Regions from separate parts of the Arthrobacter sp. GmRoot5-12 genome, predicted to be linked through region 1. Evidence: riboswitches for the same ligand, from Rfam matches in the RefSeq annotation. Region 1 holds a riboswitch; the other holds the start of a gene.
What was found. Region 1 has a riboswitch for glycine ahead of gcvP (aminomethyl-transferring glycine dehydrogenase). Riboswitches for the same ligand answer to the same signal wherever they lie in the genome.
Positions count from the first base shown of each region.

Region 2: another riboswitch for glycine. It lies ahead of gcvP (aminomethyl-transferring glycine dehydrogenase); the one in region 1 lies ahead of gcvP (aminomethyl-transferring glycine dehydrogenase).

Region 1 is NZ_AP046056.1:1,447,629-1,462,953, forward strand. It holds gene AC6JAM_RS06550 (DUF445 domain-containing protein) at 1-1,304, shown strand, start outside; gene AC6JAM_RS06555 (LamB/YcsF family protein) at 1,520-2,269, opposite strand; gene AC6JAM_RS06560 (hypothetical protein) at 2,253-3,053, opposite strand; gene cycA (D-serine/D-alanine/glycine transporter) at 3,226-4,767, opposite strand; glycine riboswitch at 4,818-4,913, opposite strand; glycine riboswitch at 4,914-5,012, opposite strand; glycine riboswitch at 5,304-5,404, shown strand; gene gcvP (aminomethyl-transferring glycine dehydrogenase) at 5,565-8,438, shown strand; gene gcvT (glycine cleavage system aminomethyltransferase GcvT) at 8,448-9,596, shown strand; gene gcvH (glycine cleavage system protein GcvH) at 9,646-10,029, shown strand; gene glyA (serine hydroxymethyltransferase) at 10,026-11,348, shown strand; gene AC6JAM_RS06590 (L-serine ammonia-lyase) at 11,637-13,076, shown strand; gene lipA (lipoyl synthase) at 13,124-14,137, shown strand; gene AC6JAM_RS06600 (glycoside hydrolase family 65 protein) at 14,163-15,325, opposite strand, start outside.
Region 2 is NZ_AP046056.1:1,066,907-1,082,231, reverse strand. It holds gene araB (ribulokinase) at 1-722, shown strand, start outside; gene AC6JAM_RS04840 (L-ribulose-5-phosphate 4-epimerase) at 719-1,435, shown strand; gene araA (L-arabinose isomerase) at 1,492-3,012, shown strand; gene AC6JAM_RS04830 (LacI family DNA-binding transcriptional regulator) at 3,061-4,074, shown strand; gene AC6JAM_RS04825 (hypothetical protein) at 4,182-4,385, shown strand; gene AC6JAM_RS04820 (DUF4193 domain-containing protein) at 4,478-4,780, shown strand; gene AC6JAM_RS04815 (AMIN-like domain-containing (lipo)protein) at 4,940-5,485, shown strand; gene AC6JAM_RS04810 (APC family permease) at 5,565-7,121, opposite strand; gene AC6JAM_RS04805 (Dps family protein) at 7,343-7,822, shown strand; gene AC6JAM_RS04800 (MFS transporter) at 7,904-9,463, opposite strand; gene AC6JAM_RS04795 (TetR/AcrR family transcriptional regulator) at 9,549-10,085, shown strand; glycine riboswitch at 10,179-10,276, shown strand; glycine riboswitch at 10,303-10,410, shown strand; gene gcvP (aminomethyl-transferring glycine dehydrogenase) at 10,464-13,322, shown strand; gene gcvT (glycine cleavage system aminomethyltransferase GcvT) at 13,334-14,482, shown strand; gene AC6JAM_RS04780 (L-serine ammonia-lyase) at 14,626-15,325, shown strand, end outside.

The DNA of each region.
Region 1 (15,325 bases):
CCGCACAGCAGGTGCGCCCTGGCACTGTGGCGGCAGGCGCCGTCGTAAGCCGCCAGCCCGGTGCCGGCGACGCCGAGAAAGCGGCAGCGCTGCGGAAGATGAAGCTGCTGGCGCTGAGCCTGCTGATCGCCATGGCCGTGATTTTTGTCTTTGCGTTCGCGCTGCAGAAGGACTACCCGTGGCTGCAGTATGTGCGCGCGGCGGCCGAGGGCGGAATGGTGGGCGCGCTGGCCGACTGGTTCGCCGTGACGGCCCTGTTCAAGTACCCCATGGGCATCAAGATTCCCCACACCGCCATCATTCCCCGCCGGAAGGACCAGATCGGGGCCTCGCTGGGCGAGTTCGTGGAGACCAATTTCCTCTCCGAGCAGGTGGTCCAGGAGAAGTTGGCCAGCGTCAACATCGCGCGGCGGGCCGGCGTTTGGCTGGCCGGCCCTGGTGGTGCCGAACGCGTGGCCAAGGAGGGAGCCGCCGTTATCCGCGGCGCCTTCAAGGTTTTGAATGACGACGACGTCCAGGCCGTCATCGAGGGCATGGTGCGCAAGCATCTGCTCACCCCGCCGTGGGGACCTCCCGTGGGCAGGCTGGCGGAGCGCATCTTCCATGACGGGCACCATCACACGCTGGTGGACCTGCTGGTGGACCGCGCGGCGGACTGGGTGGACGACAACCACGAAACCGTCACCCGCCTGGTGTCCGACCGCTCCCCCACGTGGGTTCCGCAGTTCGTGGACGGACTGGTGGGCGACAAGGTCTATATCGAGATCCTGAAGTTCGTCCGTGCCGTCCAGGCTGACCCCCGCCACCAGGTGCGGCAGTCAATCGACAAGTACCTCAACGACCTGGCACAGGACCTGCAGCATGACCCCGCGATGATTGCGCGCGCGGAAGACATCAAGGCGCAGGTCCTGGGCGACCCCGAAGTGCGCGAACTGGCCTCGCGGACCTGGGGAACGGTCAAGAACGCGCTGCTGGGCGCCGTGGATGATCCGGACAGCGAACTCACCATCAAGTTCAAGGCTGCGGTGCGCGATTTTGGGTCACGGCTCGTGGACGACCCCGAACTGGCCGGGAAGGTCAACGCATGGATCGGTGACGCCGCCGGGTACCTGGTCCGCACCTACCGTTCGGACATCGCAGGCGTTATTACGGACACCGTGGCGCGGTGGGATGCCGAGGAAACCTCGCAGAAGATCGAGCTCCAGGTGGGTAAGGACCTGCAGTTCATCCGCATCAACGGCACCGTGGTGGGGTCCCTGGCCGGGCTGGGGATTTTCACGGTGGCGCAGCTGATCTTTGGGTAGTTTTCCGCTGCTGTAGGTCCCGGGTGGACTTGGCGCTGCGCATCTTCCTTTTCGCTGCGGATTCATCTTGGCGCTGCGCATCTTCCTTTTCGCTGGGGATATTTGGGGTGCGAAAAGGAATGTGCGTGTCGATAAGGCGTACGACGGCGGCAGGGAGGGCTGGAGTGACGCTGGAATTGTTGAAAGAAGTCGGCCCGCCGTACGGCTGCAGGCTCCTACGCGAAGGACTCCAGTGCGACGCCTGCGTCCTCAAGTCCTGCCCTGATCCGGGCCGCCATTTCTACGGCGTCAGGGGTCCCACCGTGAATGCACAGGGAGTCGGGCCGTACCGCAATTACGGATCCGTCCACGGCAACCACTTCGCCTTGCGTGGCCAGGCGGACGGCCCGTTCGACCACCGCATCGACGTCGTACAGGACGGCATCGTCCTCGGAGAGCGGCACCAGGCTGCCGTCGGCGAGGTAGGCACGGTCGGCGAAAGCCTCAACGAACACCGGGTGCCCGGCTTCCTTGGCCTGCTTCAGCAGCTCCGAGCCCGGGAAGCCCAGGAACGGAAGGCCTGGATCGTAGGCGTTGACCGCAGCCACTACGGCGGAGGCCTGCTCGGCGTCATGGATCGTGGTGTCGTACAGCGCTCCATGCGCCTTCACATAGTCCACGGAGGCGCCCACGGCATGCGCAACCCCGTCGAGCGCGCCCAGCTGGTACAGCACGTCCCCGAAGAGCTCGTCGAAGCTCATGCCAAGCATGCGGCGCCCGTAGCCGGCCAGGTCCCGGTAGCCCAGGTGCGCACCGACGGTGACATCAAGTTCGTACGCGGCCCTGCAGCTGTCGAGCATGGTGACGGGATCCCCCGCGTGGAGGCCACAGGCTACGTTGGCGCTGGTTGCCAGCTGGAGCATCGCCGGATCGCCTCCCGCGGTCCAGGAGCCGAATGATTGGCCTACGTCAGCGTTGAGATCCAATGATGTTGCCTTCCAGCGTCAGGTTGTCCGGCCCGGCAGCGGAAGTCAGCTCCCCGGGAATGGTGTCCGGCATCGGCCCGAACGCCTCCCGGGCATTCTTGGCCACCGCACGGCCCATCACGAGGTTACCGGCTCCGCCGACAACGGCCCCTATGCCGAACGGGAGGGCCCGCCCGAACAAGGCAGTCCCTTGGCGCTTGAGCAGGTTCTTGAGGAAGGCATGCTGGATCCTCTTCCGGACGCTGCCGAAACCCGGCACCACCATGGATTTGGACAGCGCGTTGCCCCAGGTGTTGGTGGCGCCGCCGGATGCCTGGCCGCTGAGCGTGCCCAGCAGGGCGGTGCCCTCCTCGCCGAGCATGATGGCCATGACCATGGTGCCGGCCTTTTCCGGGTTGGTCAGACGGATGCCGTGCAGTTCAGCCAGCGATGTTGCGTACAGGGCTGTGGCTTCCAGGAAGCCAACGGTGGCGGCTGCGGAAAGTCCCAGCGACGCCACGGTTCCAACGCCGGGGACGACGGCGGTGGCACCCACCAGGGCTCCCCCTCCGGCAACAGCCCGCAGGTAGTCGCGCTCTGCGATGTCCGCCAGCTGCGCGGCCGTCGCCCGCGGATGCCTCTTCTGGAGCCTGCGGATGTAGCCAACCACCAGGGGCCGCTGGATCTGCACTGCTTTCAGGAGCATGTTGTGGACGCCGGGCTTGGGCTTGCCCTCGGCGTCAAACATTGCGTTGTGGGCGGTTTCCTGTGCGATGCGTACTGCGGGGTTGCTGCGCCGGGCCATGGTCACCTTCATTCAAATCGACCTGCAGCGGCTAGGCTGCCGTGCCTTTCCATCCTATGTGGATAGACACTAAGCATGCTTAACTTCCGGGCCGTGGCTTCGTCCGGCGGGCTGCGGCGGCAGGATGCGGTACCTGCACCTCACCGCCGCCGCTGCAACCCGCCGTCGGACGTTACTTCCCGGCCTGCTGGACCTCGCGCCCCGCCGCCCCGGCGTCCTGGCCGCCGCTGCGCGCGGCAGTGGCCTGGTCTGCCTGAAGCTCGGCACGGAAGACCTCGAAGCGGGCCAGGTGGGCGGGACGGCGCCGCAGAATGGCCCAAGCCACGCCCAGGATGACGAACCAGATGGGGGTTACCAGCAGTGCAACGAGAGTGTCGGGCTGGGTGGTAAGGGCCCAAAGGACGAAGGCGAAGAATGCGTACACCACCCACACGGCGGGAATGCCACCGGGCATCTTGAACTTCGACGCCGCATGCAGGTGCGGCCGGCGGCGCCGGAAGGAGATGTAGCTGGCGAGGATGATCGACCAGACGAAGACGAAGCAGACCGCAGACACGGTGGTCACCATTTCAAAGGCCATGCCAACATCCTGGCCGGCATACATGAGTACGACGCCGGACAGCAGCAGGACGCAGGACAGGAACAGCGCGTTGCTGGGCACCTTCCTCGTGGAGAGCCGGCTGAAGATACCGGGGGCATCGCCTTCCTGGGCCAGGCCGAAGACCATGCGGGACGTGGAGTAGATGCCGGAGTTCGCGGAGGACATCGCCGAAGTCAGGACCACCAGGTTGACCACCGTGGCCGCGGCGCCGAGGCCGGCCAGGGAGAACATCCCGATAAAGGGGCTGTGGCCGGCGGCGAACTGGGTCCACGGGGTGACCGCCATCAGGATGACCAGCGCACCGACATAGAAGAGCAGCACGCGGACGGGGATGGCGTTGATGGCCTTGGGCAGCGTGCGCTCGGGGTTCTTGGCCTCGGCGGCGGTGGTTCCCACCAGTTCGATGCCTACGAAGGCGAAGACTGCGATCTGGAATCCGGCCACGAAGCCCATGAACTCATTGGGGAAGAACCCGCCATGGCTCCACAGGTTGGTGAAGCTTGCGGTGCCCGCGTCGCTCTGGAAACCGGTGAAGATCATGAAGAGTCCCACGATGATCAGGGCTGCGATGGCGACGATCTTGATGAGGGCGAACCAGAACTCGGTCTCGCCGAACGCCTTGACGGTGGCGAGGTTCAGCAGGAGCAGGATGCCCACCGTGGCCAGGCCCGGGATCCAAAGTGGCAGCGCCGGCCAAAGTTCCTTTGAGTACCCTGCAATGGCGATGACGTCCGCGATTCCGGTGATCACCCAGCAGAACCAGTACGTCCAGCCGGTGAAGAATCCGGCCCACGGCCCCAGGAGATCGGCGGCGAAATCACTGAAGGACTTGTAGTTCAGGTTGCTGAGCAGCAGTTCACCCATGGCCCGCATGACGAAGAAAAGCATAAAGCCGATGATCATGTATACGAAGATCACGGATGGGCCGGCCGCGGAGATGGTCTTGCCGGAACCCATGAACAGGCCCGTGCCGATCGCGCCGCCGATGGCGATGAGCTGGATATGCCGGTTGGTGAGCTGCCGCTCCAGGTGGGGAGGCTCGCTGCGGGCTGCCGTGGCAGCGCCTTGGCTGCGGGCTGGTTCGCCGTTGGACGTGGGGGGATGAATCGCCATGAGGAACTCCATCGATAAAGCGGCTTTTGGGTGCCGCAAAAGATTTGGTTCCTCCCCGCTCTGTAGTGGACCTGAGAGTTTCCGCAGCAAAAGCCGCTTGCACCGCCGGTGAGCCAGGGTCATGCCCGGCTGCTTTCCAGAGTTGCCTGTCCGCGGCGGTACGTGGGCCTGAGAGTTTCCTGGGGAGGGTTTGCTCCTACGGCGCCTGCTGGATGTACCCGGCAGGGCTCTCCCGCCGCAGGTCGAAGGCGTATTCAGTTGGAAGCCGCAGGCTTTTTGGGCCACGGCCGGTCATGCAATGGGACAGGCACCGACTGGTGGGCTGCTCCGGATACGCTGAGCCAGCCACCGGCGGCGCCATTCCCGGGGTTCAGTGTGGTGTCCGTCACGATCGAATGTCAAACCCCTCCCGACACAAGCGGGGAAGAACGGCGTCACGTGCCCCTCGAGCCCCGCACGGAAGCCGCCCGATTTGCCACGGACGGGTCTATCCCGGTACCTTGTGAGCCGAATCACCCACATTTGAATAAGCCTTTCGAGCTGTGACGGGAGAGTCCTCCCGGCGAAACACCGGTCAGGCGCCGTAGGAGCAAATCCTCCCCAGGAATCTCTCAGGCCCCCGTACCGTCACGGCGAGGCGACTCTGGAAAGCAATCAGGCTTCTGCCTGGTTCACCGACGGTGCAAGCGGTCCCCTGCCAACAGCAGGCAACGCGGAATCTCTCAGGTCCAATACAGAGCGGGGAGGAACCCATCCCACGCCGTGCCACGTTCGGCCGGCCAGATCTGGAGTTCCTCATGACGATTCATTCGCATCCAACATCGTTTGTTGACCGCCATATCGGCGCGCGCCGCCAGGCCGACATCGACACCATGCTCAAGGCCATCGGCTACGACAGCCTGGATGGCCTGGTTGACGTGGCCGTCCCCGCGCCCATCCGCCAGGAAACTGCGCTCAAGCTGACCGACGCCCTCAGCGAGGTTGAAGTCCTCACGGAACTGCGGAAGCTTGCCGCCAAGAACAAGACGGCAGTCCAGATGATCGGCCAGGGCTACTACGACACCGTGACTCCGCCGGTGATCCGCCGCAACATCCTGGAATCCCCGGCCTGGTACACCGCCTACACGCCCTACCAGCCGGAGATTTCCCAGGGCCGGCTTGAGGCGCTGCTGAACTTCCAGACCATGGTGCAGGACCTGACGGCGCTCCCGGTAGCCAACGCTTCCTTGCTGGACGAGGCAACGGCGGTGGCCGAGGCCGTGCTGCTGATGCGCCGCGCCAACAAGTCCAAGGCAGCGAAGGACGGCAAGACGGTGCTCGACGCCGACTGCCTCCCCCAGACCATCGCCATCGTGCTGGGCCGGGCGGAGGCGCTCGGCTTCGAGGTGGAGGTCGCCGACCTGTCCAAGGGCCTGCCCGACGGCGACATCAACGGCGTCGTGCTGCAGCAGCCCGGGGTCTCCGGCCGCGTGTGGGACCAATCCGCCGTGATCGCCGCTGCCAAGGACCGGGGCGCGCTGGTCACCGTGGCTGCGGACCTGCTGGCCCTGACACTGATCACACCTCCGGGCGAGCAGGGGGCGGACATTGCCGTCGGCTCCACCCAGCGTTTTGGCGTGCCGCTGTTCTTTGGGGGGCCGCACGCCGCCTACATGGCCGTCCAAAAGGGAATGGAACGTACCCTCCCGGGCAGGATCGTGGGCGTCTCCAAGGACAACGCCGGCACGCCTGCCTACCGGTTGGCCCTGCAGACCCGCGAGCAGCACATCCGCCGCGAGAAGGCCACGTCCAACATCTGCACCGCCCAGGCGCTGCTGGCCATCGTGTCCTCCTTCTACGCCGTTTACCACGGCCCCGACGGCCTGAAGGCGATCGCAGAGACCGTCCACCACAAGGCCAGGGTCCTGGCAACAGCACTCACGTCACTGGGCCGCGAACTGGTCACGGACTCCTTCTTCGACACCCTCACCGTCCGCGTTCCGGGCAAGGCCGCCAAGGTGATCACCGCCGCTGAAGCCCGTGGCATCAACCTGCGCTTCATCGATCCGGACACGGTGGGCGTCTCCGTTGATGAGACGACGACGGCGGCAACACTTTCCGCCGTCGCCGTCGCCTTTGGCGCCGGTCCGGTGGGTGACGCCCAGGGATTCGAACTGCCCGACACTATTTTGCGTTCCTCGGCCTACCTGCAGCACCCGGTCTTCAACACGCACCGGTCTGAAACCCAGCTGCTGCGTTACATCCGCAAGCTCTCGGACCGCGACCTGGCGCTGGACCGCACCATGATCCCGCTGGGTTCATGCACCATGAAGCTGAACGCCACGGCCGAGATGGAAGCCATTTCCTGGCCGGAGTTCGCCTCGATCCACCCGTTCGCCCCGGACTCCCAGACCGAAGGCTGGCGCGAACTCATCGCCGGCCTGGAAGCGGACCTGACCACGATCACCGGGTATGACCAGGTGTCCATCCAGCCCAACGCGGGCTCGCAGGGCGAACTCGCCGGGCTGCTCGCGATCCGCGGCTACCACCATTCCCGGGGCGAGCAGCAGCGCAACGTGTGCCTGATCCCGGCCTCGGCGCACGGCACCAACGCCGCCTCCGCCGTGCTCGCGGGCATGAAGGTGGTCGTCGTGGCCACGGCTGCCGACGGCACCATCGACCACGACGACCTGACGGCCAAGATCGAGGCCAACAAGGACGTCCTCTCGGCCATCATGATCACCTACCCCTCCACCCACGGTGTCTACGATGGGGATGTCCGCGAAGTCTGTGACGCTGTGCACGCCGCGGGCGGCCAGGTCTACATCGACGGCGCCAACCTCAACGCCCTGGTAGGGCTGGCCCAGCCGGGCCAGTTCGGCGGGGACGTGTCCCACCTGAACCTGCACAAGACCTTCTGCATCCCGCACGGCGGCGGGGGACCCGGCGTCGGGCCCGTTGCCGCCAAGGCGCACCTGGCACCGTTCATGCCGGGCGACGCGAACAAGGCGGCGCACGAAGCCGGGCACGGTGTGGCGATCTCGGCGTCCCGGTTCGGTTCGGCCGGCGTGCTGCCGATTTCGTGGGCGTACGTGAAGCTGATGGGCGGTGAGGGCCTGACCGAGGCCACCAAGTCCGCGCTGCTGGCGGCCAACTACGTCGCGTCCCGCCTGAACGAATACTTCCCGGTCCTCTACACCGGTGAAGGCGGGCTGGTGGCGCACGAGTGCATCCTGGACCTGCGCGAACTCACGGCGAAGACGGGAGTCACGGCCGAGGACGTGGCCAAGCGGCTGATCGACTTCGGTTTCCACGCCCCCACCCTTTCGTTCCCTGTCGCGGGCACGCTGATGGTGGAGCCCACCGAGTCCGAGGACCTGGCCGAGATCGACCGCTTCATCGAGGCCATGATCACCATTCATGGCGAGATCCAGCAGGTGGCCAGCGGCGACATCACCCTGGAGGCATCCCCGGTGCGCAACGCACCCCACACGGCCGCCGCCGTCGTCAGCTCTGACTGGGACCGCGCCTACCCGCGGGAGCAGGCGGCCTTCCCCGTTGCCTCGCTCCGCCAGGACAAGTATTTCCCGCCCGTCGGCCGGATCGACGGCGCCGCCGGCGACCGGAACCTGGTCTGCTCCTGCCCGCCCCTCGAAGCGTTCGAGGACAGCACAGCCGAATTTGAGAACTGAGGACTTCCAATGACTGAGAACTACACCGCTCTTTTCGAGCAGCACAAGAAGGCCGGGGCCTCGTTCACGGACTTCGGCGGGTGGCAGATGCCGCTCAAGTACGAGTCTGAACTCGCGGAACACCATGCCGTGCGCAGGGCGGCCGGCCTGTTCGACCTCTCCCACATGGGCGAGGTCTGGGTGACCGGCCCCGACGCCGCCGCCTTCCTGGACTACGCCCTTGCCGGCAAACTGTCCGCGGTGGCCGTGGGCAAGGCAAAGTACTCGCTGATCTGCAACGCCGATGGCGGCATCATCGACGACCTCATCACCTACCGCCGGCCATCCCCCGAAGAGGGCGTGGACAGGTACCTGGTGGTGCCCAACGCGGGCAACGCCGCAGTGGTGGCCAAGGAACTGCTGGAACGCGCCGCCGCCTTCGACGTCACTGTGGAGGACGCCTCCGCCAACACCTCGCTGATCGCCGTCCAGGGACCGAATTCCGAAGCGATCCTCCTGACGCTGGTCCCGGCCGAACAGCACGCACTGCTCACCGGGCTCAAGTACTACGCCGCCGTCGAGGTGGGCATCGCCGTCAACGGTACGGTCCAGGACCTGCTCGTGGCCCGGACCGGCTACACCGGCGAGGACGGCTTCGAGATCTACGTTCCCAACCTGGACGCCCCCGCACTGTGGGAGGCCCTGCTCCAGGCCGGCGAAGGCTCCGGCCTGGTTCCAGCCGGACTGGCCGCACGCGACTCGCTCCGCCTCGAAGCCGGGATGCCGCTCTACGGCAACGAACTCTCCCGCCACGTCAACGCCTACGCGGCCGGCCTGGGCCCCGTGGTGTCGCTGGCGAAGGAGAGCGGCTTCGTAGGCAAGGACGCCCTGGCCGCCATCAAGGCCGCAGGAGTCGGTTCAAGCATCGGGCAGAAGCTGGTGGGCCTCAAGGGTGCCGGACGCCGCGCTGCCCGCGCCCATTACCCCGTCCTCAAGGACGGCACCCTGGTGGGCGAAGTAACCTCCGGCCAGCCCTCCCCCACCCTCGGATACCCCATCGCCATGGCCTACGTCGACGTTGAATTTGCTGAAGTCGGGACCGTCCTGGACATCGACCTCCGCGGCAAGCCCGAGCGCTTCGAAGTCGTCCCCCTCCCCTTTTACAAGCGCCAGAAGTAAATCGATTTCGCCCAACCACCACAGGTTTTGAAGAGAAGGAAAGTAGACAATGAGCAAAGTTGTTTCTGAACTGAAGTACTCCGCCGAGCACGAGTGGGTTGCTGTTGACGGATCCGGCCCCGCGGGGATCGGGATTTCCGCCGTTGCTGCCGACGCCCTGGGCGACATCGTGTACGTGGACCTCCCCGAGGTCGGCTCCACCGTGACGGCCGGCGAGACCTGCGGCGAGGTGGAATCCACCAAATCCGTCTCCGACCTCTACGCCCCCGTGACCGGTGAGGTCACCGAGATCAACGACGGCGTGGTCACGGACCCCGCCCTGATCAACAGCGATCCCTACGGTGCGGGCTGGCTCTTCAAGGTGGCCGTTACCGAGGAAGGCCCGCTCATGTCGGCAGAGGAATACGCAGCAGCAAACGGCGGCGAGCTGTGAGCGCCCCGGCAGAAGTGGGCGCCTTCGAGCAGGTGGCCTCCCCAAGCCTGAACGCCGACCTGTCCATCCTGGACCCTGAGGTTGCCGCGAAGATTGACGACGAGCTTGGCCGCCAGCGCGACGGCCTGGAGATGATCGCGTCCGAGAACCACACGGCCGCTGCGGTCATGCAGGCCCAGGGCTCGGTCCTGACCAACAAGTACGCCGAAGGCTACCCCGGCAAGCGCTACTACGGCGGCTGCGAGCACGTGGACGTCATCGAGCAACTCGCCATCGACCGGGTCAAGGACCTCTTCGGCGCCGGGTTCGCCAACGTCCAACCACACTCCGGTGCACAGGCCAACGCCTCCGTCATGCACGCCCTGATCAAGCCCGGCGACACCATCATGGGCCTCAACCTGGCGCACGGCGGCCACCTGACCCACGGCATGCGGATCAACTTCTCCGGCAGGCTCTACAACGTGGTCCCGTACCAGGTCCGCGAGGACACCCACTCCATCGACATGGCAGAGGTGGAACGGCTGGCCCAGGAGCACAAGCCTCAGCTGATCGTGGCCGGCTGGTCCGCTTACGCCCGCCAGCTGGACTTCGCGGAATTCCGCCGGATCGCCGACTCCGTGGGGGCCTACCTGATGGTGGATATGGCGCACTTCGCCGGACTGGTGGCGGCCGGGCTGCACCCGTCGCCGGTGCCGCACGCCCACGTCACCACGTCCACCACGCACAAGACCCTGGCCGGTCCGCGCGGCGGCATCATCCTGACCAACGACGCCGACATCGCCAAGAAGATCAACTCGGCTGTGTTTCCCGGTCAGCAGGGTGGCCCGCTGGAACACGTGATCGCCGGCAAGGCCGTGGCGTTCAAGATCGCGGCGTCCGAAGAGTTCCGCGAGCGGCAGGAGCGAGTCCTTGCCGGTGCCCGCCTCCTGGCGGAACGCCTGGTCCAGCCGGACGTCACCGCCAAGGGCATCAGCGTGATCTCGGGCGGCACCGACGTGCACCTGGTCCTGGTCGACCTGCGCAACTGCGACCTCGACGGGCAGCAGGCCGAAGACCGGCTCGCCGCCATTGACATCACCGTCAACCGCAACGCCGTTCCCTTCGACCCCCGCCCGCCCATGGTCACCTCAGGCCTGCGCATCGGCACGCCCGCACTGGCCACCCGCGGGTTCGGCGAGGACGCCTTCCGCGAGGTTGCGGACATCATCGCCCAAGCTTTGATCGCCGACGCCGACGCCGACCTCTCCGGTCTGCGTCACCGCGTCGAGGTCCTGGCTTCGGCGCACCCGCTCTACCCGGGCGTGGCACCCCTGTCCTAAGGGATCGTGATCGCTAACGGGCCCGGCGGACCGGACATTTTCACGCCTGCTGCTCCTTCGTCGCTTTGACGCAGGCTTTCGAAAAGTCCGGCTCCGCCGGCCCCTCGTGGGCATGTCGCCTTGGTGACAGACCCTCGGAGTGGGCGGGGCATCCGGCAGCGTGCGTCTAAGGGAGCGTCACGTCCGCTTAGCGGGCGTCTTCGCGACCGAGCATGCAGAGGATGTCCTGCCCGCTCCACCCCAGCCCGGCCACACCAACCGAACCACAGTTTCAGTAAGGATTTAGTTATGGCAGTCGGAGTCTTTGACCTGTTTTCGATCGGGATTGGGCCTTCGTCTTCGCATACTGTGGGGCCGATGCGGGCTGCTGCGGTGTTCGCTGAGGAGCTCAAGGGCCTGGGTGTCCTGGGTGATGTGGCGGGGTTGCGGGTTGATTTGTATGGGTCGTTGGCGGCGACGGGTCATGGGCATGGGACGATGACCGCCGTTTTGTTGGGGTTGGAGGGGTTCCATCCGGAGTTGATCCTGCCCGCCGAGGTGGAGGAGCGGCTGGCGTCGATCGCGGAGACCGGGGTCCTGAACCTGGCCGGTGCTGTGGCCTTGCCGTACGGGGTGAAGGACATGGTGCTGCGGCCGTTGACGGTGTTGCCGCGGCACACGAACGGGATGACGTTCACGGTCACTGATGCGGCCGGGGAGGTGCTGCATGCGGCGACGTTTTTCTCGGTGGGTGGCGGGTTCATCGTCCGGGAGGGCGAGGAGGACGCGGCGCAGCAGGAACTGGACGCGTCCAAACAGGAACTGCCGCTGCCGTTCCGGACCGCGGCGGAGCTGCTGGGGCACTGCGCGGTGACCGGGCTGGGCATCGCCGACGTGATGCTCGTGAACGAAAAAGTCTCCCGGGACGAGGAGCAGATCCGGGCGGGGCTGCTGCAGATCTGGTCGGTGATGGAGGGCTGCGTGGCCGCCTCGTTGAGGCGGGAAGGGGTGCTGCCGGGCGGGTTGAAGGTCCGCCGCCGCGCCCCTGACTGGTACGACCGGTTGAAGAAGGAATCCGCGGGCGCCCCGGTCGAGGAGACGGATGCGGCGTGGGACGCGGGCCCGTTCGATGCCAGGTATTGGCAGGAGTGGGTTAATTTGGTGGCGTTGGCGGTGAATGAGGAGAACGCCTCCGGCGGGCGGGTGGTCACCGCCCCGACGAACGGGGCGGCCGGGATCATCCCCGCGGTGCTGTTCTACGCCCTGCATTTCGCCCCGGGCATGGACAAGGCCACCCAGGAGGACCGGGACGCTGTGGTGGTGCGGTTCCTGCTGGCCGCGGGCGCGGTGGGGGTGCTGTACAAGGAACAGGCCTCGATCTCCGGGGCCGAAGTCGGCTGCCAGGGCGAGGTGGGGTCGGCGTCCTCGATGGCGGCCGCGGGCCTGGCCGAGGTCATGGGCGGGACCCCGGCGCAGGTGGAGAACGCCGCGGAAATCGCGATGGAACACAACCTGGGCCTGACCTGCGACCCGATCGGCGGGCTGGTCCAGGTCCCCTGCATCGAACGGAACGCGATCGCGGCCGCGAAAGCGATCAACGCCGCGAAAATGGCGCTCTGGGGCGACGGCACCCACCGCGTGTCCCTGGACGAAGTCATCATCACCATGCGCGAAACCGGCAAGGACATGTCCTCCAAATACAAAGAAACCGCCATGGGCGGCCTCGCCGTCAACGTCGTCGAATGCTGACCGGCAACAACCTGCCGCGAATCCCCAAGCAAGCAAAGGAAACAACCATGACATTGGCACCTGAAGGCCGGAAGATGCTGCGGATTGAGCAGCGCAACGCTGCGGTCCCGGTGGAACGCAAACCGGAGTGGATCAAGGCCAAGGTCCAGATGGGCCCGGAATTCGTCCAACTCAAGAACCTGGTGAAAAAGGAAGGCCTGCACACCGTCTGCGAAGAGGCCGGCTGCCCCAACATCTTCGAATGCTGGGAAGACAAGGAAGCCACCTTCCTGATCGGCGGCTCCGAATGCACCCGCCGCTGCGACTTCTGCCAGATCGACACCGGCAAACCCTCACCCCTGGACCGGTTCGAACCCACCAAGGTGGCCCGCTCCGTCCAATCCATGCAGCTGCGCTACGCCACCGTCACCGGCGTCGCCCGCGACGACCTGGAAGACGAAGGCGTCTGGCTCTACGCCGAAACCGTCCGCAAAATCCACGAACTGAACCCCGGCACCGGCGTGGAACTGCTCATCCCGGACTTCTCCGGCAAACCCGAGCACATCAAGGCCATCTGCGACTCCGCCCCCGAGGTCTTCGCGCACAACGTCGAAACCGTGCCCCGGATCTTCAAGCGGATCCGCCCCGCGTTCCGCTACGACCGCTCCCTGGACGTCATCACCCAAGGCCGGAACCTGGGCATGGTCACCAAGTCCAACCTCATCCTGGGCATGGGCGAAACCCGCGAAGAAATCAGCGAAGCACTCCGCGACCTCCACGCCGCCGGCTGCGACCTGATCACCATCACCCAGTACCTGCGCCCCAGCGAGCGGCACCTGCCCGTGGACCGCTGGGTCAAACCCCAGGAATTCGTGGACCTCCAGCACGAAGCCCAGGAAATCGGCTTCCTCGGCGTCATGTCCGGCCCCCTGGTCCGCTCCTCCTACCGCGCCGGCCGGCTCTGGGCCACCGCCATGCGCAAAAAAGGCCGCGACATCCCCGCCGAACTCGCCCACATCGCCGACGGCATCCAGGACTCCGGCACCACCCGCCAGGAAGCCGCCACCCTCCTGGCAGGCTAAGGAGCCCCTGCACGCACCCGTGAACCTAGCTTCTGCCGCGCACCACGGGAATGCTCGCCGTCGGTGGTCCGCTCGGGAAGACCGTGGGCTCCGGCTCCGGGATGCGCTCCAGGTGCACCTGCACGGGCTGGCCCGTGACCATCAACCGCTGGCCGCGGACGTCCACCTCCAGGGGTTCGCCCTCCTGGACCGTGAGCGTAATGGCGTCGGCAGAAAGCCGGACCAGCAGCAGGCGGCCGCGGATCTTCAGGTGGAAGGCAAGCCCTTCCCACTGTCCGGGCAGGCGCGGATCGAAAAACGGGACCGGGCCCTGGTCGCGCAGTCCGGCGAAACCGCACACCAGGGAACTCCATACGCCGCCTGTGGACGCGATATGCACGCCGTCGATGGTGTTGCCGTGGGTGTCGTCGAGGTCGATGAACACGGCGTTGGTGAAGTGGTCCAGGGCCTCCTTGAAGTAGCCCACCTCGGCGGCCATGATGCCCTGGACGCAGGCGGACAGGGTGGAGTCGCCCGTAGTGATGGGATCGTAGAAGTCGAAGGCGCGCTGCTTTTCCTCCGCCGTGAAATCCTGCCACTGCAGGAACATGGCAAGCACCGTGTCGGCCTGCTTGAGGACCTGGTGGCGGTAAATCACCAGCGGGTGGAAGTGCAGGAGCAGCGGATACTTGGACCGCGGCGTGGTCCAGTCCCAGGCCTCCAGGGTCATGAAGTCATTGTCCTGGGAGTGCACCTGCATCCGCTCGTCGAACGGAAGCTGCATCCGGCTGGCCGCGGCTTCCCACATCTGGCGCTCTTCGTTGGTGATTTCGGCATGCTCAAGCGCGGCGGCGGCACGCAGGTTGAAGCGGGCCATCACGTTTGTGTACAGGTTGTCGTTCACCACGGCCGTGTACTCATCAGGGCCGGTGACGCCGTGGATATGGAAGAGGCCGTCCTTGCCGAAGAAGCCCAGGGAGATCCACATCCGGGCGGTCTCGATCAGCAGCTCGGCACCCATTCCTTCCCGGAAGGCGGCGTCGCCGGTGGCCCAGAGGTACCTGTTGGTGGCAAAGGCGATGGCGGCCGCGATGTGGAACTGCGCGGTGCCGGCGGCGTAATAGGCGCTGGCCTCGAGCCCGTTGATAGTGCGCCACGGGAAGAGGGCGCCGTCAACGCTCAGCTCCTTGGCGCGGATCTTGGCTTCGG
Region 2 (15,325 bases), 380 kb from region 1:
CCGGTCAGTCCGGTGTGGGGGACATCTTCGGCTGGTTCACCAGGTACGGCGTCCCGCCCGAATACCATGAGGCTGCCGGGGACGCGGGGCTGGGAATCCACGAGTACCTCACCGGACTGGCGTCGCGGCAGGCCATCGGGGAGCACGGCCTGATCGCGCTCGACTGGCACTCGGGCAACCGCTCGGTGCTGGTGGACCACGAGCTGTCCGGCATCGTGGTGGGCCAGACCCTTGCCACCCGGCCCGAGGACACCTACCGTGCCCTGCTGGAAGCCACGGCCTTCGGAACCCGCACCATCGTGGACGCGTTCCGCGACGCCGGGGTTCCGGTCAGGGAATTCATCGTGGCCGGTGGCCTGCTCAAGAACAGGCTGCTGATGCAGATCTACGCGGACGCCACCGGCCTGCAGCTGTCCACTATCGGCTCGGAGCAGGGCCCGGCCCTGGGATCGGCCATCCACGCCGCCGTGGCCGCGGGTGAATACGCGGACATCCGGGAAGCCGCCGCCGCCATGGGCGCCGAACCCGGCGAGGTCTACACGCCGATCCCGGAAAACGTTGCCGCGTACGAGGAACTGTTCCAGGAATACAAGGCACTGCACGACTACTTTGGCCGCGGCGGCAATGACGTGATGCACCGGCTCAAGGCCATCCAGCGCAAAGCCGCTCGGGCCAGCCTGCCCGGCTCCGCCGCCGAACCTGCCGTGGGGGTCTCCGCATGAGCACCGACACCGGGATCCTGGAAACCATCGCCCGGATCCGGGAGGACGTGTGCGCCCTGCACGCTGAGTTGACGCGCTACGAACTGGTGGTGTGGACCGCAGGCAACGTTTCCGCCCGGGTGCCGGGCACCGACCTCATGGTTATCAAGCCCTCCGGGGTCGCCTACCAGGACCTGACCCCGGAGCAGATGATCGTGACGGACCTGCACGGCATGCCCGTCAGGGGCACCAACGTCGGTGGCGGCGGGACCGTGGACTGGGGCAACCCGCCGCTGTCGCCGTCGTCGGACACCGCAGCGCACGCCTACGTGTACCGGCACATGCCGGAGGTGGGGGGCGTGGTGCACACCCACTCCACCTACGCCACTGCCTGGGCTGCCCGGGGGGAGGCCATTCCGTGCGTGCTGACCATGATGGGCGATGAGTTCGGCGGCTCCATCCCGGTGGGCCCATTCGCGCTGATCGGGGACGACTCGATCGGCCACGGGATCGTGGAGACGCTGAAGAACTCCAATTCACCGGCGGTCCTGATGCAGAACCACGGCCCCTTCACCATCGGCAAGGACGCCCGCTCCGCGGTGAAGGCCGCCGTGATGTGCGAGGAAGTGGCCCGCACCGTCCACATCTCCCGCCAGCTGGGCGAACCGCTGCCCATCGACCAGGGCTCCATCGACTCCCTCTATGCCCGCTACCAGAACGTCTACGGCCAATAAACAACACAGGCCAGTAATCCACGGCGCCGTCATTACACAACTTCCCAGGAGAATCCATGAGCACCGCAGCAAGCACCTCCCTCGACGGCTACGAGGTCTGGTTCCTCACCGGCAGCCAGCACCTGTACGGGGAGGAGGTCCTCAAGCAGGTGGCCGCCCAGTCGCAGGAGATCGCCAACCAGCTCAACGCCAATTCCGCCGTCCCGGTCAAGATCGTCTGGAAGCCGGTCCTCACCGATTCGGATGCCATCCGGCGCACCGCCCTGGAGGCGAACGCCGATGATTCGGTGATCGGTGTGACCGCCTGGATGCACACGTTCAGCCCGGCCAAGATGTGGATCCAGGGCCTGGACCTGCTGCGTAAGCCCCTGCTGCACCTGCACACCCAGGCCAACCGGGACCTGCCGTGGGCGGACATCGACTTCGACTTCATGAACCTGAACCAGGCCGCGCACGGCGACCGCGAGTTCGGGTACATCCAGTCCCGCCTGGGCATCGCCCGGAAGACCGTCGTCGGGCATGTCTCCAACCCCGAGGTGGCACGCCAGGTGGGCTCCTGGCAGCGCGCCGCCGCCGGCTGGGCCGCCGTCCGCACCCTTAAGCTGACACGCTTCGGGGACAACATGCGCAACGTCGCCGTCACCGAAGGCGACAAGACCGAGGCGGAGCTGCGCTTCGGCGTCGCCGTGAACACCTGGTCCGTCAACGAGCTCGCGGACGCCGTGCACGGCGCGGCGGAGGCCGACGTCGACGCGCTGGTGGCGGAATATGCGGACCTTTACGACGTGGTGCCGGAGCTCCGCGCAGGCGCGGCCAGGCATGAATCGCTGCGGTACGGCGCCCGGATCGAGCTGGGCCTGCGCAGCTTCCTGGAGGGCAACGGCTCCGCCGCGTTCACCACCTCCTTCGAGGACCTGGGCGCCCTGCGGCAGCTTCCCGGCCTTGCGGTCCAGCGGCTCATGGCCGCCGGCTTCGGCTTTGGCGCCGAAGGCGACTGGAAGACCGCCATCCTGGTGCGCGCCGCGAAGGTGATGGGTGCCGGCCTGCCCGGCGGTGCCTCCCTGATGGAGGACTACACGTACCACCTGGAGCCCGGGTCCGAGAAGATCCTGGGCGCCCACATGCTGGAAGTTTGCCCCTCCCTCACGGCGTCGAAGCCGCGCCTGGAAATCCACCCGCTGGGCATCGGCGGCAAGGAGGACCCGGTCCGCCTGGTGTTCGACGCCGATGCCTCCCCGGGCGTCGTCGTCGCCCTGTCCGACATGCGGGACCGTTTCCGCCTGGTAGCCAACGCCGTCGACGTCGTTCCCCTGGACCAGCCGCTGCCAAACCTGCCCGTGGCCCGCGCCCTGTGGGAGCCCAAGCCGGACTTCGCAACCTCCGCAGCAGCCTGGCTCACGGCCGGCGCAGCCCACCACACCGTGCTCTCCACCCAGGTGGGCATGGACGTGTTCGAGGACTTCGCCGAGATCGCCAAAACCGAACTGCTGACCATTGACGACGACACCACCATCCGGCAGTTCAAGAAGGACCTGAACTGGAACGCCGCCTACTACAAGCTGGCAGGCGGGATCTGATCCAATGGCACGGCTGAGCTCCCGGCGCCCGCCACGGACAACAAACCCGTGACGCACGGCAAACCACGCCGGCTGCCGAGGCTTGAGGACGTGGCGGAGCTGGCCGGGGTCTCACACCAGACCGTGTCACGGGTGGTCAACAACCACCCCAACGTGAGCCCGGGGACGCGGGAAAAAGTGGAAGCGGTGATAGCCCGGCTCGGCTACCGCCGCAACACCGCAGCCCGGAGCCTGGTCACCCGGCGCTCGCAGACCATAGGGGTCCTGGGCAGCGAGCTCTCCCAGTACGGTCCTGCCAATACATTGCTGGGCGTGGAACGCGCTGCGAGGGACGCCGGATATTTCGTCAGCGTCGCCGCGTTGCGGGAGGTCAGCCGGGACGCGATCCTGGACGCCGTCAGGCACTTCCTGGACCAGTCGGTGGACGGCATCGTGGTGATCGTTCCGCACCTTGAGACGCTGGCCGCCCTGGCGGAACTTCCCATCGGGGTCCCGGTGGTGGCCGTTGGACCCGAGGGGAATGACACTGTTGGCGGCGTCAGGGTGGACCAGCGCCGCGGGGCCGAACTCGCCGTGCGGCACCTCATTGGGCAGGGGCACGTCAGGATCGGGCACGTCGCGGGCCCGCAGGACTGGATCGATGCCGTGGCGCGTGCCGACGGCTGGCGGTCCACCCTTGCCTCCGCAGGACTCGAGGCGGACCTGATCATCGAAGGTGACTGGAGCGCCGGCAGCGGCTACGCCATCGGCCGGCGGATCGCGGCCACCCGCCGGGCCACCGCCCTTTTCGTGGGCAACGACCAGATGGCCCTGGGAGTCCTGCGCGCCCTGACCGAGGCCGGCATCAAAGTGCCGCAGGACGTGTCCGTGGTGGGCTTCGACGACCAGCCCGAGGCCGGCTATTTCAGTCCGCCGCTGACGGTGGTCCGGCAGGACTTCGAGGAACTGGGCCGGCGGTGCATGCAGATGATGTTGACGGCGTTCAGCGGCGCGGAAGGACCCCGGACACTTGTCGTGGAGCCGGAACTCGTCCTGCGCAGCAGCACGGCACCGCCCGCCTGAAGAACCCGCCTGCCGAATCCGGCCGGAGATCCTGCCGGCAGCTGATTTAATCCGGGGGAGACCGGCGCGAAACTTGGCCACAACAATCGCTGCGTAGTTTTCAGTGCATGACGGCTACCTTGCTCATCCGGCTCCGCGACTGGCTGCTGGACACCTTCACCTACGAATCTGAGTCCAGTGCCGCCGGCGCCATGGCCGACGCCACCCGGTGGGGCTGGCTTCCGGCCTTGAGCGGAGTGTCCCTCGGTGCCGACCAGGCCCGGTCCGGGCATGCAGGAACAGCGGGCGGAAGCGGCAGAATGTCTGCTTAGCCACACTATTGCGCCGGTAGCGCGATAATGCCCTAAACTGCTGCACTGAGGTGCCTGAAATGGCGCTGCGCAGCAACGAAAGTGAACACGCTATGGCTACCGATTACGATGCTCCACGCAAGCAGGAAGAAGAGTCGCCGGCCGACTCTCTCGAGGCCCTCCAGGCGTCACGGGGCGGCAACGCGCAGACCGCGGTTATCGATGTCGACGAGAACGACACCGCTGAAGGCATCGACCTGCCCGGCGCCGATCTGTCCAATGAGGAACTGACCGTCATTGTGGTTCCCGAGCAGTCCGATGAGTTCACCTGCTCGTCGTGCTTCCTGGTCCGGCACCGCTCCCAGGTTGCCCGTGAAAAGGACGGCCTGAAGTACTGCCGCGACTGCGAAGGCTGAGTGTCTTCCTGATTTTTGCCGGCGCCGGCCACCTCCCCGAGGTGGCCGGCGCTGCTTTGTCCCCGGACGCCGTCGTTATCAAAATGCCCCCTCGTTTCCCGGTCCGGACACTCCTACGCTGGAAGCATCCAATGGTCTTTAGTCGTGGATGGCACTGCTATGAAGAAGTTCCTCACCTGGCTCGCGGCAATCCTGTTGGCTTCCGGGCTGGGAATCGTGGTCCAGGCGCCCGCCTCGGCGGCGCCCTACTGCGGCCTCACATGGGGCTCCCTTGCGAAGACCGGGCAGGATACGGGGACCGCATCGGTCACCAATGTCCGGACCGGGCAGCACTACTGCTTCGACCGGCTGGTGGTGGACCTCAACGGGCCCGCCGTGTCCTACACGGTGCAGTATGTGCCGCGGATTGAGCAGGAAGGCTCCGGGGCCTTCATCCCGGTACGGGGCGGCGCGCGCCTGCATATCAGCATCAAGGCGCCGTCCTACGACCAGAACGGCAACCCCACCTACAACCCGGCGGACAAGGCTGAACTCAGCAACGTGGCCGGCTACCAGACGTTCCGCCAGGTGGTTTCGGCCGGAAGCTTCGAGGGGTACACAAGTCTCGGTCTGGGCGTCCGGGCCCGCCTGCCGTTCCGGGTCTTCACCCTGGCCGGTCCCGGTCCGGGCTCGCGCCTGGTGATCGACGTGGCGCACTACTGGTGAAAACGAAAAAGGTGCCGTGCCCCTGATGGGGGCACGGCACCTTTTTCGTTTAGGCAGCGTTGTGGCGGCCTTCAGCGATCTATTCCGGCACTACCAGCGCGGGGGTGTCCCGCTTGAGGGTTTCGCCGCGGAAGAAGCCGGGGTGCGTGCGGGACATGACCAGCATGACGACGGCGCCCAGGGCCAGGATGCCGATGCCCAGGATGAACACCAGGCCCACGCCGAAGACCTCGGAACCACTGCCGAACTCCGGCGCCAGGCTGTCCACGGCGGTCTGGACGAACACCACGAACAGGCCCACGCCGCCCACCACCGGGCATACCAGCCGCAGCAGGAAGTGGCGGGTGCTGTTGAACAGGCTGTGGCGGAAGTACCAGGTGCAGGCCAGCGCGGTGAGGCCGTAGTAGAAGCAGATCATCAGACCCAGGGCCAGGATGGTGTCATTCAGGACGTTTTCGCTGACCACGTGCATCACCGCGTAGAACCCGGCGGACAGGATGCCGGCGGCGATGGTGGCGTAGCCCGGCGTCGCGAACTTCCTGCTGATCCGGCTGAACGGTTCAGGCAGGGCGCCGTAGTGCGCCATTGCCAGCAGGCTTCGGGACGGCGACATGAACGTGGACTGGAGGGAGGCCGCGGAACTGGACAGCACGGCGAGGGACATCAGGATGGCGAAGGGGCCCATGATGGGGGAGGCCAGGGCCGTGAAGATGTTCTCTTGGTTGTCGGCGTTGTTCAGGCCGTTGCCGGTGTCCCCGACGCCGGCGAACATCATGGTGGCGATGCTGACCAGGAGGTAGATGGCCAGGACGATGACGGCGGTCAGGGTGCCGGCCAGTCCGGCCGTCTTCTGGCCGTTCGCTGTTTCCTCGTTGACCGTGAGGCACACATCCCAGCCCCAGTACACGAAGATCGACAGCGAGATGCCGGCGGCAATCTGGCCGAACGTCTCGATCTTCGTGACGTCGAACCAGTCCCAGCTGAACGGGATGGCCGTTTCGGACGTGGACCAGTTGGCGAAGGCCATGGCGACGAACAGGCCCAGGACCAGAAGCTGGAAGCCCACCAGGCCGTACTGCACCACCTTGGTGGTGTGCAGCCCGCGGTAGCTGACCCAAACAGCCAGCGCCACGAACACGAAGCAGGTCAGGACGTTCAACGCTTTGTTGCCGGCCAGGTCTGCCAGTTCCGGTGAGCCGGTGAGCTGGGACAGGAAGAGGTAGAAGAAGTCGACGGCGACGCCGGCCAGGTTGGACAGCACGATGATGTTGGCGGCCAGCAGGCCCCAGCCGCCCATCCAGCCGACCCAGGGGCCGAAGGCTTTGGTCACCCAGGTGAAGGTTGTGCCGCTGTCCGGGGAGTCGGCGTTGAGCTCCCGGTAGGCGAGCGAGACCAGGATCATGGGGATGAACCCGATCAGGAAGATGACTGGCAACTGGAGTCCGGCTTCATTGACGGTGGGTCCGAGTGCGCTGGTGAGGGTGTAGGCGGGGGCGATCGTTGAAATGCCCAGGACGACGACGGCGAGGAGCCCGAGCTGCCCGCCCTTGAGGCCTTTGGCGCTGACGCCGTCCGCGGACGGGGCGTGGGCGTGCGGACCGGGTTTGGCCGTACTGGTGCGGATTGTCTCTGTCATGGCACCACTTTCTGGAAGGCTGTGAGACGGAGGTCACTATATGAATGGCGTTCATTTAGTATGGGGGTGCCGGACCTGTGATGCAAGACGCAATATGAATCACATTCGTTTATGACTTCCTTTCCAAATTAGTAAGCTCACTGAGAAATTGCCGAAAGCCCTGCCGCCGCTAGGTGCTCGGCTGGTAGCGTCGGCCGTATTGGACCACTTGAGGAGGACGCATGAAAGCTTCACCGACACTGACCAACAATCTGCAGGCTGTCCTGGCCGACCTGATCGAACTGCACGTCCAGGGCAAGCAGGCGCACTGGAACATCGTGGGCACCAACTTCCGCGACCTGCACCTGCAGCTTGATGAGATCGTCGACGCTGCCCGCCAGTTCGCCGACGACACAGCCGAACGAATGCGCGCCCTGCATGCACTCCCGGACGGCCGCAGCTCCACCGTTGCCGAAACCACCAGCCTGGCCCAGTTCCCTGAGGGGCTGATCAGCACTACGGATGCCATCGAGCGGATCGTTGCCGCCATGGAAGCCGCCGTGGGCACCATGCGCAAAGTCCATGACGAGGTGGACGAGGAGGATCCCACCTCCGCGGACCTCCTGCACGAGTTCATTGCCCGGCTGGAGCAGTTTGCCTGGATGGTGCAGGCTGAAAACATGAAGCCGACCGCCAAGGTCACAGCCGCCGACTCCAAGTAGCCGGCAGTCACCCGCCTGGACCCTTTGGGCGCCTGGTATCGGAATTGATCCGGTACCAGGCGCCCTTTTTGTTTCGCTTGGTCAGGCCGCTTTCGGCACCTTCCGCAGCACGACGGCGGCGAGGACTGCCGCCGTCGCCATCAGTACCAGCCCAATTGCCGCAGTGATGTGCACGCCGGAATCAAACGCTGACGCCGCAGCGTCCCGGACGGTGTCCGATAGGGAAGCGGGCAGCAGGTTTGCTGCTTCCACTGCGCCGGCAAGTGTTTCCCTCGCGCTGTGCAGGGAGGAGCCGGGCAGCATGCCGTCAAGGCCTGCGGGCAGCCGCAGGTTCTGCTGGTAGGACGCCGTCAGGATGGAGCCCAGTACCGCCGTGCCCAGCAGCGACCCCACCTCGTAGCCGGTCTCGGAGATTGCCGCGGCAGCGCCTGACTTCTCCGGCGGCGCGGACCCGAGGATGAGGTCGTTGGAGATGGTTTCGGCCGTACCCACGCCCAGTGCAAGGACCAGCAGGGCTGCCAGCAGCAGCGAGGGGCCGCCGTCGTGATTCCCGAATGCCACCATGGTGTAGCCGGTGGCACTGAACGCCAACCCCGCAGCCACCACGTATCCCGGGCGGATCTTGCGGACCAGCGGCACCACCACCAGGCCGGCCACCACCGTGGCGGCCAGTGCCGGGATCATGGCAACGCCGGCTGCGGACGGCGTCATTCCCTCGAGGAGTTGGAGGTGCTGGGCGAGGAACAGGATGAAGCCGTTGAAGGAGAACAAGGCAAGGATGTTGGCGCTGATGGCCATGCTGAACACCCTGTTCCGGAACAGGGACATGTCCAGCAGGGGGTGCGCCAGCCGCTGCTGCCGCTGCACGAACACCGCCCCCATGGCCAGGCCGAAGGCGATGGCGCCCAGACCTGCCGCCCCTGGACCTTCGGTGGCAACTGCCTTGATCCCGTAGACAACGGGCACCATGACCAGCATGGAGAGCAGGATGCTGGGGATGTCCACCTTGCCGGGTGCCGGATCCTTCGATTCCGGGATGAGGGCCGGTCCAAACGCCAGCAGGGGGAGCATGAGGGGGACCGCCACCAGGAAGACGGCACCCCACCAGAAGTGCTCCACCAGCCAGCCGCCGAAGATCGGACCCAGGGCCGCGCCGCCGGAGAATCCGGCGGCCCAGATGGCGACGGCCAGCCTGCGGCGATTGGGCTCGGGGAAAATGTTGCGGATCAGCGACAAGGTGGACGGCATCAGCATGGCGCCGAAGAATCCCAGGGCGGCGCGGCCGGCGATGAGCCATTCCGGCGCGGGCGCAAAAGCCGTCGCAACGGACAGCGCGGCAAAGCCGATGCTGCCAAGGATGAGCAGCCTCCGCCGCCCAATCCGGTCGCCGAGGCTTCCCATTGATACCAGCAGCCCGGCCAGCACCAGGGGGTAGGCGTCAACGATCCACAGCAGCTGCACGCCCGTGGGTTCCAGGGCCCGGGCGATGGCCGGCAGCGCGAACGTCAGTGCGGTGTTGTCCACCGCCACCAGCAGCACGGGAAACATCAGGAGCCCCAGCGCCAGCCAGTCGCGCCACGGAGGACGCACGGAAGTGCTGCTTGCCTGCCCGGTTGCCGAACTCTCGATGGAAGTGGTCATGAGATAACTATACCGTCCGGACGGTATAGTTTAAAAATGCGATGGTTTTCCTCATTCCTGCACGGGGGAGGGCATGATGGAGGGCATGCCCCGAAAGCCTGTTGCCCGTGACGCGGTCCTTGACGCCTTCGAGTCCCTGCTGATTGAAGTGGGTGAGCGGGCGGCCACCCTCGATGCCGTGGCTCGCAAGGCCGGCGTATCCAAAGGCGGCCTCCTCTACCACTTTCCCAACAAGGAAGCCCTGATTGCCGTGTTGCTTGACCGCCTGGAGGGCCTGGCGAGCGAGGATGCCGATGCCATGGCGTCGGCAGCTGAAGGCGCCGCGGCCTACTTCATCCGTTCCTCGGTCTGGGCGGATACCCCTTTGGACCGTGCCATCGTGGCCGCCACCCGGCTTGCAGAGGTGGCCCACGAGGAGACGCGGCGCCGCTTCGCGGCCATCCAGCAGCGCTGGCTGGACGAAATTGCTGCGGATGTGGGACCTGGGCTGGCCAAGGCAGTCCTCTATATGGGGGACGGCCTGTACTTCAACGCCATGCTGTCCGTGGCCCCTGCGCCGGCTGGGGGAGCGGCCGCTGACGTGGAGGAACTCCTGGCCGCGCTGGAACGGCTCCGCAGGTAGCTCCGTCATTTGCCGGGAGGGGTTGCCGCGTAGGACAATAGAAAGTTGTGAGGGCTGTCACCGGCCTTCATGATCCAACAAATGAATAGCCTTTGATCTGCGGCGGGAGAGTTCTGCCGGAAGTACAGGCAGGCGCCGTAGGAGCAAATCCTCCCCAGGAATCTCGCAGGCCCCCGTACCGCCGCGGCGAGGCACCTCTGGAAAGCAGCAGGCAGTCTTATTCTCTTTTGGAGAGGTAGGGACTGTTGTGCTCACCGACGGTGCAAGCGGGTCCTGCCCAGGCAGGGAACGCGGAAACTCTCAGGTCCAATACAGAGCGGGGAGGAACCCGAATAGCTGTGGCGTACCCTTCGCCGCCTGAGTAAATGGAGTTCCTTCGTGTCGGTTACCCCAGCCTCCACCACTTTCGTAGACCGCCATATCGGCGCGCGCCGCCAGGCCGACGTCGACACCATGCTCAAAGCCGTAGGCTACGACTCGGTCGATTCCCTTGTGGACACCGCGGTTCCCAAGGTCATCCGCCAGGACACCGCCCTTCGCCTGCAGGACGCCCTCAGTGAGGTTGAAGTCCTCACGGAACTGCGGAAGCTTGCCGCCAAGAACAAGACGGCGGTGCAGCTGATCGGCCAGGGCTACTACGACACCGTGACTCCACCGGTGATCCGCCGCAACATCCTGGAATCCCCGGCCTGGTACACCGCCTACACGCCCTACCAGCCGGAGATTTCCCAGGGCCGGCTTGAGGCGCTGCTGAACTTCCAGACCATGGTGCAGGACCTTGTGGGCCTGCCCATCGCCAACGCTTCGCTGCTGGATGAAGCAACGGCCGTGGCCGAGGCCGTGCTGCTGATGCGCCGCGCCAACAAGACCAAGCCCGCGGCAGACGGCAAGACCGTCCTGGACATCGACGTGCTGCCGCAGACCATCGCCATCGTGCTGGGGCGTGCGGAGGCGCTCGGCTTCGAGGTGGAGGTCGCCGACCTGTCCAAGGGCCTGCCCGAGGGCGACATCAACGGGATCGTGCTGCAGCAGCCCGGCGCTTCCGGCCGCGTGTGGGACCAGTCCGCGGTGATCTCTGCAGCGAAGGACCGGGGCGCGCTGGTCACGGTCGCTGCGGACCTGCTGGCCCTGACACTGATCACACCTCCGGGCGAGCAGGGCGCGGACATTGCCGTCGGCTCAGCCCAGCGTTTTGGCGTGCCGCTGTTCTTCGGCGGCCCCCATGCCGCCTACATGGCTGTCCGCAAAGGCCTGGAGCGTTCCTTGCCTGGCCGCCTGGTTGGGGTGTCAAAGGACGACGCCGGCACGCCTGCCTACCGGTTGGCCCTGCAGACCCGCGAGCAGCACATCCGCCGCGAGAAGGCCACGTCCAACATCTGCACCGCCCAGGCGCTGCTGGCCATCGTTGCGTCCATGTACGCCGTTTACCACGGCCCCGACGGACTGAAGGCGATTGCCCAAACGGCGCACCGCCACGCCCGTAGCCTGGCGGCCTCGCTTGCGGCCGCCGGCGTCGAGGTGCTGCACACGAGCTTCTTCGACACCCTTACGGTCCGGGTCCCCGGACGGGCTGCTGGCATCATCGCCGACGCCGAGGCGCGGGGCATCAACCTGCGCAGCGTCGACGCCGACACCGTAGGCATCGCCCTCGATGAAACCACGACGGCGGCCATCGTCGCCCAGGTTGCCGACGTCTTTGGCGCCACGGTTGCCGAGGTCCAGGGCGAGGGCCAGGGCTTTGGGCTGGAGGCCGCCGTCGAGCGTTCCTCCGACTACCTGCAGCACCCGGTCTTCAACACGCACCGGTCTGAAACCCAGCTGCTGCGTTACATCCGCAAGCTCTCGGACCGCGACCTGGCGCTGGACCGCACCATGATCCCGCTGGGTTCATGCACGATGAAGCTGAACGCCACGGCCGAGATGGAAGCCATTTCCTGGCCGGAGTTCGCCTCGATCCACCCGTTCGCCCCGGACTCCCAGACCGAAGGCTGGCGCGAACTCATCGCCGGCCTGGAAGCGGACCTGACCACGATCACCGGGTATGACCAGGTGTCCATCCAGCCCAACGCGGGCTCGCAGGGCGAGCTCGCCGGGTTGCTCGCGATCCGCGGCTACCACCATTCCCGGGGCGAGCAGCAGCGCAACGTGTGCCTGATCCCGGCCTCGGCGCACGGCACCAACGCCGCCTCCGCCGTGCTCGCGGGCATGAAGGTGGTCGTCGTGGCCACGGCTGCCGACGGCACCATCGACCACGACGACCTGACGGCCAAGATCGAGGCCAACAAGGACGTCCTCTCGGCCATCATGATCACCTACCCCTCCACCCACGGTGTCTACGATGGGGATGTCCGCGAAGTCTGTGACGCTGTGCACGCCGCGGGCGGCCAGGTCTACATCGACGGCGCCAACCTCAACGCCCTGGTAGGGCTGGCCCAGCCGGGCCAGTTCGGCGGGGACGTGTCCCACCTGAACCTGCACAAGACCTTCTGCATCCCGCACGGCGGCGGGGGACCCGGCGTCGGGCCCGTTGCCGCCAAGGCGCACCTGGCACCGTTCATGCCGGGCGACGCGAACAAGGCGGCGCACGAAGCCGGGCACGGTGTGGCGATCTCGGCGTCCCGGTTCGGTTCGGCCGGTGTGCTGCCGATTTCGTGGGCGTACGTGAAGCTGATGGGCGGTGAGGGCCTGACCGAGGCCACCAAGTCCGCGCTGCTGGCGGCCAACTACGTCGCGTCCCGCCTGAACGAATACTTCCCGGTCCTGTACACCGGTGAAGGCGGGCTGGTGGCGCACGAGTGCATCCTGGACCTGCGCGAACTCACGGCGAAGACGGGAGTCACGGCCGAGGACGTGGCCAAGCGGCTGATCGACTTCGGTTTCCACGCCCCCACCCTTTCGTTCCCTGTCGCGGGCACGCTGATGGTGGAGCCCACCGAGTCCGAGGACCTGGCCGAGATCGACCGCTTCATCGAGGCCATGATCAGCATCCGCAAGGAAATCGACCAGGTGGCCAACGGCGACTTTGCTGTAGCGGATTCACCCCTGCGCCGCGCACCCCACACGGCGGCCGCCGTCGTCAGCTCTGACTGGGACCGCGCCTACCCGCGGGAGCAGGCGGCGTTCCCTGCCCACCACAAGCAGGACAAGTACTTCCCGCCCGTGGGACGCATCGACGGCGCCGCCGGGGACCGGAACCTGATCTGCTCCTGCCCGCCGCTGGAAGACTTCGAAAACTAAGGACCGGCGCCATGACCGAGAAATACACCGCTCTTTTCGACGAGCACAAGAAGCTTGGAGCTTCCTTCACGGACTTCGGCGGGTGGCAGATGCCGCTGAAGTACAGCTCGGAGCTTGCTGAACACCATGCCGTGCGCAGGGCCGCCGGCCTGTTCGACCTCTCCCACATGGGCGAGGTCTGGGTGACCGGCCCCGGCGCCGCCGCGTTCCTGGACTACGCCCTGGTGGGAAAGATCTCCGCCATGGCCGTGGGCAAGGCAAAGTACTCGCTGATCTGCAATGAGGACGGCGGCATCGTCGACGACCTCATCACGTACCGACGCCCTGCCGCGCAGGATGGTACCGACGTCTTCCTGGTGGTGCCCAACGCGGGCAATGCCGCCGTGGTAGCCGCTGCCCTGCAGGAACGGGCCGCCGGGTTCGATGTTGTAGTGGAGGATGCCTCAGCCCGCACGTCGCTGATCGCCGTCCAGGGCCCCAAGGCCCAGGAACTCCTGCTGCGCCTGGTCCCGGCCGCGCAGCACGCACTGGTCACCGAGCTGAAGTACTACGCCGCCGTCAGCGTGCCGCTCCTGGTAGGCGGCGCCGGAAAGGAACTCCTGCTTGCGCGCACCGGGTACACGGGTGAGGACGGGTTCGAAATCTTCGTGGGCAACGACGATGCCCCCGCGCTGTGGCAGTCACTGATCGCCGTCGCCGACGACAGGGAACTGACCCCGGCAGGCCTCGCCTCCCGTGACTCCCTGCGCCTCGAAGCGGGAATGCCCCTGTACGGCAACGAACTGTCGCTGCAGGGCGACCCGTTCGCCGCCGGCCTCGGCCCCGTCGTCGCGCTCTCCAAGGAAGGCGACTTCGTCGGCAAAGCCGCCCTGGCCGCCAAAAAGGAAGCCGGAGCCGGCAGCACCTCCGGCCGCCGCCTCGTGGGGCTCAAAGGCCAGGGCCGCCGCGCCGGACGCGCGCACTACCCCGTCCTCAAGGACGGCGCCACGGTTGGCGAAGTCACCTCCGGCCAGCCGTCGCCCACCCTTGGCTACCCCATCGCCATGGCCTACGTCGACGTCGAATACTCGGCACCCGGCACCGCCCTCGACGTGGACCTCCGTGGCAAGGCGGAGCCATTCGAAGTCGTCGACCTCCCGTTCTACAAACGCCAAAAGTAAGCCCTGTACCGCACCGTGGCCGGGCTTCGGGTCCGGCTCTGCCGGCCCCTGGTGCGCATGGACCGGTGTGTCGAGGCTGACAGGACGTACAGGAAGTGGGTTGAGCGGCAACCGAACCAGATTTAGTTAGGAAATACCCCGTTATGGCTGTTGGTGTCTTTGACCTGTTTTCGATCGGGATTGGGCCTTCGTCTTCGCATACTGTGGGGCCGATGCGGGCTGCTGCGGTGTTCGCTGAGGAGCTCAAGGGCCTGGGTGTCCTGGGTGATGTGGCGGGGTTGCGGGTTGATTTGTATGGGTCGTTGGCGGCGACGGGTCATGGGCATGGGACGATGACCGCCGTTTTGTTGGGGTTGGAGGGGTTCCATCCGGAGTTGATCCTGCCCGCCGAGGTGGAGGAGCGGCTGGCCTCGATCGCGGAGACCGGGGTGCTGAACCTGGCCGGTGCTGTGGCCTTGCCGTACGGGGTGAAGGACATGGTGCTGCGGCCGTTGACGGTGTTGCCGCGGCACACGAACGGGATGACGTTCACGGTCACTGATGCGGCCGGGGAGGTGCTGCATGCGGCGACGTTTTTCTCGGTGGGTGGCGGGTTCATCGTCCGGGAGGGCGAGGAGGACGCGGCGCAGCAGGAACTGGACGCGTCCAAACAGGAACTGCCGCTGCCGTTCCGGACCGCGGCGGAGCTGCTGGGGCACTGCGCGGCGACCGGGTTGGGCATCGCCGATGTGATGCTCGTGAACGAAAAAGTCTCCCGGGACGAGGAGCAGATCCGGGCGGGGCTGCTGCAGATCTGGTCGGTGATGGAGGGCTGCGTGGCCGCCTCGTTGAGGCGGGCGGGGG